One region of the Enterobacter cloacae complex sp. R_G8 genome, then DNA from elsewhere that is predicted to be linked to it. Evidence: predicted binding sites of a transcription regulator. Region 1 holds the regulator's gene; the other holds the start of a gene.
The links. The regulator Fur, encoded in region 1, represses iron uptake genes when iron is present. The targets are predictions, from matches to a motif close to ATAATAATGAGAACNACTATCAA.
Positions count from the first base shown of each region.

Region 2: NQ842_RS18520 (TonB-dependent siderophore receptor) is a predicted target of Fur. The motif match lies at 2,496-2,518, and genes of this name have one in related genera.

Region 1 covers NZ_CP102246.1:3,716,483-3,720,683, reverse strand. Annotated here, with positions in the region: gene chiP (chitoporin) at 113-1,510, shown strand; gene chiQ (ChiQ/YbfN family lipoprotein) at 1,555-1,884, shown strand; gene fur (ferric iron uptake transcriptional regulator) at 1,992-2,438, opposite strand; gene fldA (flavodoxin FldA) at 2,729-3,259, opposite strand; gene ybfE (LexA regulated protein) at 3,415-3,702, opposite strand; gene ybfF (esterase) at 3,831-4,201, opposite strand, start outside.
Region 2 covers NZ_CP102246.1:3,896,906-3,901,106, reverse strand. Annotated here, with positions in the region: gene NQ842_RS18535 (iron ABC transporter permease) at 1-901, shown strand, start outside; gene NQ842_RS18530 (ABC transporter ATP-binding protein) at 903-1,934, shown strand; gene yahO (DUF1471 family periplasmic protein YahO) at 2,085-2,360, shown strand; gene NQ842_RS18520 (TonB-dependent siderophore receptor) at 2,585-4,201, shown strand, end outside.

The DNA of each region.
Region 1 (4,201 bases):
AATAACCTAAAGACGGTAGTTATTCGAGGGTATTTCCGACTACCCCTGACCATCAGGTCTTTTATATTTTTCGCCGTTTTAGGCGTTTTAATTCGTCAAAGAGGAATAATCTATGCGTACGTTCAGTGGCAAACGTAGTGCGCTGGCGCTGGCTATTGCCGGTGTGACAGCAATGTCAGGCCTGGTGGTGACGCCAGACGCTAAAGCTGCAGGCTTCATCGATGATTCAACCCTCACGGGCGGTATTTATTACTGGCAGCGTGAACGTGACCGTAAGGATGTCACGGAAGATAAATATAAAACGAACCTTTCTCACTCTACCTGGAACGCCAACCTGGATTTCCAGTCTGGTTACGCTGCCGATATGTTCGGTCTGGATATTGCCGCCTTCACGGCAATTGAAATGGCGGAAAATGGTGACAGCGGCCACCCGAACGAAATTGCCTTCTCCTCCAGTAATAAAGCGTATAAAGAAGACTGGTCCGGAGATAAAAGCGGTATCAGCCTGTATAAAGCTGCCGCGAAATTTAAATACGGCCCGGTATGGGCGCGCGGTGGTTATATTCAGCCAACCGGTCAAACCCTGTTAGCACCGCACTGGAGCTTTATGCCAGGTACCTATCAGGGGGCAGAAGCGGGCGCCAATTTTGATTACGGTGACGCAGGTGCGTTGAGCTTCTCGTATATGTGGACCAACGAGTATAAAGCGCCGTGGCATATCGAAATGGACAAGTTCTACCAGAACGATAAAAAGACCAAAGTGGATTATCTCCACTCGCTGGGTGCGAAGTACGACTTTAAAAATGATTTAGTGCTTGAAGCGGCATTTGGTCAGGCGGAAGGCTATATCGACCAGTATTTTGCTAAAGCCAGTTACAAATTTGATATTGCTGGTAGCCCGCTGAGTACCAGTTACCAGTTCTACGGTACGCGAGACAAAGTCAGTGATGGCAGCGTGAATGATATTTATGACGGCACGGCGTGGTTGCAGGCGCTGACCTTCGGCTACAAAGTCGGCCAGGTGGATTTGCGTCTTGAAGGAACGTGGGTGAAAGCGGAAGGGCAGCAGGGCTACTTCCTGCAGCGTATGACCCCAACCTATGCATCTTCAAACGGTCGTCTGGATATCTGGTGGGATAACCGTTCCGACTTCAACGCCGATGGCGAAAAAGCGGTCTTCTTCGGCGCAATGTATGATCTGAAAAACTGGAACCTGCCAGGCTGGGCGGTGGGGGCATCTTACGCCTACGCATGGGACGCGAAGCCTGCTGATATGGCAACACCGGACGCATACTACGATCCAAACTATCGCCTCAAAGAGTCCTCTTACAGCCTGGATGCGATCTACACCCTGCAGGATGGTCGCGCCAAAGGAACCATGTTCAAACTGCACTTTACACAATACGACAACCACTCCGATATCCCGAGCTACGCGGGCGGTTACGGCAACATCTTCCAGGATGAACGCGACGTGAAATTCATGGTTATCGCACCGTTCACCATCTTCTGATGACTCGTCCGGCGGGGTAATTCCCGCCGGACCGGAGACTACATATGAAAAAGATTGTAATCGTCGCGTTGCTGGCATCGGGACTGGTGGCTTGTGCGCAGAATCAGGCCCCGAAAGAGGACTCCCGTCTGAAAGATGCCTACAGCGCCTGTATCAATACGGCGGAGGGTTCGCCGGAGAAGATCGAAGCCTGCCAGAGCGTGCTGAATGTGCTGAAAAAAGAGAAAGCGCATGAGCAGTTCGCAACCCAGGAGAATATTCGCGTGATGGATTACCAGGCCTGTATCCAGGCGCGCAAAACCGGTAACGATCAGGAAGTCGCGAAGCGTTGCGATCGGATCTGGGAAGAGATTCGCAGCAACAACAGTCACTAACTCGTTATTATCATGCCCGGTGGCGCTGCGCTGCCGGGCTTTTTTTTTGCCAGACAACAGGCAAAAAAAAGCCAACCTTACGGCTGGCTCAGAGTATGAAAGCGTGCTTATTTCGCGTCGTGCGCGTGATCGTCTTCGCGGCAATCGCCTTCAGCGCAGTGACCATACAGGTACAGGCTGTGGTTTGTCAGGCGGATGCCATGACGGGCAGCGATTTCACGCTGGCGTGATTCAATGGAATCATCGCTGAATTCAATGACCTTGCCGCAATCCAGGCAGATCAGGTGATCGTGGTGATGCTGTTGAGTCAGTTCGAATACAGATTTACCGCCTTCGAAATTATGACGGGTGACAATGCCCGCGTCATCAAACTGGTTCAGCACACGATAAACGGTTGCCAGCCCAATCTCTTCGCCCATGTCGATAAGACGCTTATAAAGGTCTTCCGCACTGACATGGTGATTGTCTGGACCCTGAAGCACTTCAAGGATTTTTAACCGAGGAAGCGTAACTTTCAGGCCAGCCTTCTTTAATGCGGTATTGTTGTCAGTCATGCGGAATCTGTCCTGTTGCTAAACGATTCACTTCTATAGGAAGTGACAGAAAATGCACCTGGGATAATGCGTCTCATTATAGAACTGCCATGGCTAAATGAAAACTGCAAGTCTCATGTAAAGTATGCTTATAAAAACGTGGTATCACCAACAAACTTGCTCAATGGGAGCCACGTTTTATCAGGGGGACATTGTACAGGTCTGGGCGAAAAAGTTAAAAGATTGTAGCGATTAATTTAATCGGTTTGACCTGGTTTGCTGGCGCAACCCTCGTTGCGCCGCAATAAAAATCAGGCGTTGAGGATATCGTCCAGGTGCAGCTCTTCACGGATCTGCTTAACCCATTTTTCAACGCGCTCTGCTGTCAGTTCTGGCTGACGGTCTTCGTCAATCGCCAGACCCACGAAGTGATCGTCATCAGCCAGACCTTTAGACGCTTCAAAGTGGTAGCCGGCGGTAGGCCAGTGACCTACGATAACGGCGCCGTTTGGTTCAATGATGTCGCGGATGGTACCCAGCGCATCACAGAAGTACTCGGCATAGTCTTCCTGGTCACCGCAGCCAAACAGGGCAACCAGCTTGCCGTTGAAATCCACTTCTTCCAGTGTCGGGAAGAAATCATCCCAGTCACACTGGGCTTCACCGTAATACCAGGTAGGGATACCCAGCAGCAGGATGTCATAGCCTTCGAGATCTTCTTTGCTGCTCTTGGCGATGTCGTGCACATCGGCAACGTCTTTACCGAGCTGTTTTTGAATGTTTTTTGCGATATTTTCGGTATTGCCGGTATCACTGCCGAAGAAAATGCCGATAATTGCCATGAGTAAAATAACCTCTTGATACTTAATGGTATGGTGGCGCAATTTGTCCACGGATAAAGGCAATAATAGCAGAACAGGCAACCCTGCGGAAACAGCTATCGCGCAGGACTGCACTCTGTGCTACATGAAAAGGGTAATAAAGGGATTTTTCGGACTTATGCCTTGCTGCGCATGGTCTCGAGTTGGGTGATTAACATCTCTTCAATCAGCTCGCTGCGGCTGATATTACGCGCGTCAGCCAGTTCGTTTAGCGCATCGACGGCGTCGGCGTTGAGCTTCAGTTCGACACGCTTAAGTCCACGATTTTTATCGCGTTTAAGCTGGTTGCGTTTATTAATACGCAGCTGTTCGTCGCGCGAAAGCGGATTCGTTTTCGGTCGTCCCGGTCGACGCTCATTCGCGAACAGATCTAGTGTCGTACGGTCCGTTTGTTCTTTGGCCATGATTCTGAGACTTCGGGGGAAACACGCCGCCCTGCTAATGCCCGGGCGATAAGCGCGCCATCATACATCACCAAAAACGACACGCCAACGACTGGAAGCCCGCAGCCTTCCAGTCGCTCTCTTTTTAATCAATTTGCCGTGTCAGTGAGATAGCGGCGAATGGCGCGTAAGACGGCGTCTGGTTTTTCCGCGTGAACCCAATGTCCGGCGCCAGCGATGACGTGGGCACGGGCCTGGGGGAATTGCGCCAGCAGGGTATCGCGGTAAGCGTCGGTGACGTACGGCGAATTGCCGCCACGAATAAAGAGGGTAGGGTGCGGCCATGCCGGAACGGTTTTCCAGCCGACGATGTTATCGTACTGCTCCCACAGCACCGGCACGTTGAAACGCCACTGGCCGTCAACGAACGATTTCAGCAGGAACTGGATCACACCTTCTTCATCAAGATGCTCACGCATGACAGCGGCTGCCTGTTGACGGCTGGAGACGCCAGCTTCCG
Region 2 (4,201 bases), 180 kb from region 1:
GTCGACATTCAGTGGCCCGGCGGCAAATATGCTGGCGGGTGTGCTGGCGCTATGCTGTCTGGCCATCTTGCTGCTGGAAGGGGTCACCCGCGGGAAAGCCCGCTATGCGCGCATCGGCGCAGGGGCGGCACGTGAACAGACGCGCTGGCCGCTGAAGCCTGTTGCAGCGGCGTTGGGCCAGCTGTTTTTCCTCGTGCTGATTGTGCTGGCGCTGGGCGTACCGCTCATTGTGCTGTGTCGCTGGATATGGCTTGGCGGCGTACAGAACTGGATGAGCGCCGATCTCTGGCACTCGCTGCGCCAGACGCTGATGCTCGGCGTGGGCGGCGCGCTGCTGACCACCGCCTGTGTCATTCCCATCGCCTGGCTCGGTATTCGTTACCCGCACCGCATTTTCCGGATGCTGGAAGGGTGTATTTACATCACCAGTTCGTTGCCGGGGATCGTCACCGCCCTCGCGCTGGTCACGGTCACCATTCACTATGCACGCCCGATTTATCAGACCGAAATTACGCTGTTCCTGGCTTATCTGCTGATGTTTATGCCCCGTGCGCTCATTAACCTGCGGGCCGGGATTGCGCAGGCGCCGGTGGAGCTCGAAAACGTGGCGCGCAGTCTGGGCAGCACGCCCGCGAAGGCATTGTGGAGCGTCACCATGCGGCTGGCCGCGCCCGGTGCGGCGGCAGGGGCGGCGCTGGTCTTTCTTGGCGTCAGTAACGAATTGACGGCGACGCTGCTGCTCTCCCCGCTGGGAACGCGCACGCTGTCCACCGGTTTCTGGGCGCTGACCAGCGAGATCGATTATGTTGCCGCTGCACCTTACGCCATGTTGATGATTTTGATTTCACTTCCGCTGACCGCCATTCTTTATATGCAGTCTAAAAAAATTGCAGGGCTATGAGATGCTTGAATTAACGTCCATTTCTAAATCGTTTTCCGATGCGCAGGTGCTCGACAGCTTAAACCTGAGCGTTGCGCCGGGAAGCCGGACGGCGATTGTCGGGCCGTCAGGGTCGGGTAAAACCACGCTGCTGCGTATCCTTGCCGGGTTCGAAACGCCGGATAGCGGACGGATCGTGATGCAGGGCCGAACCCTGTTCGATCAGAACAACTTTATTCCCGCGCATCTGCGTAAAATTGGCTTTGTTCCTCAGGAGGGGGCGCTCTTCCCGCATCTTAATGTGGCAGACAACATTGCCTGGGGATTAGACGGTACCCGCCACGAGAAGCGCCAGCGCGTGGAAGCACTGATGGAGATGGTCTCGCTTGACAGACAACTCGCCACGCACTGGCCGCATGAGATTTCCGGCGGCCAGCAGCAGCGCGTGGCGCTCGCCCGTGCGCTGGCGCAGCGTCCCTCTCTGATGCTGCTGGATGAACCCTTCTCGGCACTGGATACCGGCCTGCGCGCCATGACGCGTAAAGCGACGGCCGATCTGCTGGCGGAAGCGGGGGTGGCCTCGATCCTGGTCACCCACGATCAAAACGAAGCGTTGTCCTTTGCCACGCAGGTGGCGGTCATGCGATCCGGGCGTTTCACTCAGGTCGGTACCCCTTATCAGGTCTACTCTCAGCCTGTGGACGAAGAGACAGCGCTGTTTCTGGGAGATGCGGTGATCCTGCCGGCACAACTCGCCAGCGGTTATGCGCAGTGTGCGCTGGGCGAGGTGCCCACGGACAACGCCCAGGCGACGGGGCAGGGCAGAGTGATGTTGCGTCCCGAGCAACTGCGCGTGACGGCATGCGCGGCGCACGAAAGCCCGGTGTCGATTGTGGATGTGGATTTCACCGGCCAGTTGTCCACGCTCACGCTGGCGTTAGCCGGGCAAACGGAGCCGATTACCCTGAAAACCGTCAGCCAGCCTGGATGGAACCCGGGCGCGGCGGTGCGTATTGATATTGCTGGTACGGCGCGCGTTTTTGAATATTCTTAATGTTCGTTAGTAATTTAATACAACGGGTTGTTATAAAAGAATTTTCCTTATCGTGTGGCATTTCCTGAGATTCTCTACCATGCTCATAAAACCTCACCATTATGTGTGAGGTTTTTCGTAGTTGCTGATTAATCTCAAGGAAAAAAGGTTATGAAAAAGACGACTGCTATTTTGCTGGGAACAGCGTTTCTGTTTACCACCAATGCCTTTGCCGCTGAACTGCTGACGAAAAATGATTTCGAGAAAGTCGAATCGCAGTATGAAAAAATCGGTACAGTCAGCACTTCAAATGAAGTCTCCATTGATGATGCGAAGAAAGAATTAATTGAAAAAGCAGACAAAGAAGGTGCCGATGTCCTGGTGCTCACGTCTGGTAATACCAACAACAAAATTCACGGCACCGCCGATATTTACAAGAAAAAATAATGCCCTGCAACCACCCCGGATCCGGGGTGGTTGTGCGTTACGTTTTCCCGCTGTAACCCTTCTCCGTTCCCCCGGCTTCGTTTAACCCATTTTCTCAGGCAGATACGCGCGGTTACACTTGCTAACGTATATATAATGCGTATAGTTCTCATTTGCATTGCTTATAACATCCTTCTAAGGCCCGACGACGGGCCATTTTTGCGCGCACGTTTAATGAGTTAATTATGAACAACACCAAAATGCATAAAACATTGCTGGCGCTTGCCGTTAGCACAGTGACGCACGCTGCTTTGGCAGCAGACGCGAAACCAGAAGACACCATGGTGGTCCAGTCTGCAGCCGGAAGCGATTTCAAACCCGGCGGCGACCAGCTGGTGCCCGCTTTCCTGGACGGTCAGGTGGCAAACGGCGGCCGTATGGGGATGCTCGGTCAGCAGAACGCCATGGATGTGCCGTTTAATATCATCAGCTACACCTCGAAGCTGGTGGAAGATCAGCAGGCGAAAACCATTGCTGATGTGGTCGCCAACGATGCGGGCGTGCAGTACGTTCAGGGCTACGGTAATAGCGCCGAAACCTTCCGTATTCGCGGCCTGAAGTTTGACGGCGACGACATGACCTTTGGCGGGCTGTCCGGCGTATTGCCGCGTCAGGTGGTGGATGCCCAGATGGTCGACCGCATTGAGATTTTCAAAGGGGCAAACTCGCTGATGAACGGCGCGGCAAGCTCTGGCGTGGGCGGGATGATCAACCTCGAGCCAAAACATGCGGGCGATACGCCGCAGGCGAAAGTGGGCGTGGACTACACCTCCGATTCACAGATTGGTACCACCCTCGATGCGGGCCGTCGCTTTGGCGACAACGACCAGTTCGGCGCGCGCGTGAACCTGGTTCACCGGGAAGGGGAAACCGGTGTGCCGAACGACCGCCGTCGCACCACGCTGCTCTCCACCGGTCTGGATTATAAAGGCGACAACTTCCGTACTTCCCTGGATATGGGCTATCAGAAGAAGACCTTCCACGGCAGTCCGACCAGCGTCAATATTTCCGGCGTGGATTTTGTGCCGGAGCCACCGAAAAACGATCGTAACTTCTCGCAGAAATGGGCTTACAGCAACATTGAAAACGAGTTCGGGATGTGGCGCAGCGAGTACGACATCACTGACAACTGGACGGCCTATACCGGCCTTGGCGCGCAGCATGCGCACGAAGAAGGGATCTACAGCGCACCGAAGCTGGTGGACAAGAGCGGTAAGGCCGTGGTCAGCCGTCTCGATACCAACCGTATCAGCGATTCCGTCAGCGGCATGGCGGGGATCCGCGGTCACTTCAATACTGGCTTTGTCTCGCACAAGGTCAACGTGGGGTACTCCGCGATGACCAAAAACGAAAAAATCGCCTGGAAAATGTCGGCGACGGCGGATAACCCGACCACTAATATCTACCACAACACCGGCGTCCCGATGCCGGACAGCTCCAACTTCAACGGCTCTGGCGGCAAATACAGCGATCCGCTGACCAGCGGGCGCACCCGCACTCAGGGCTGGCTGCTGAGCGATACCCTGGGCATGCTGGATGACAAGCTGCTGTTTACCGCCGGCGCACGTCATCAGAAAGTGGTCATTCGCGGGTACAACAAAATTACCGGTGCGGAAAACGACGCGGACGGTTTTGACGGCAGCCGCTGGATGCCAACCTACGGTGTGGTCTATAAACCGTGGGAGGAAATTTCCCTTTACGCCAACCACACCGAGGCGCTACAGCCGGGTAAAACCGCACCTAACACGGCGACGAACTATGGCCAGAGCACCGGTATCGTTCACTCTAAGCAGAATGAAGTG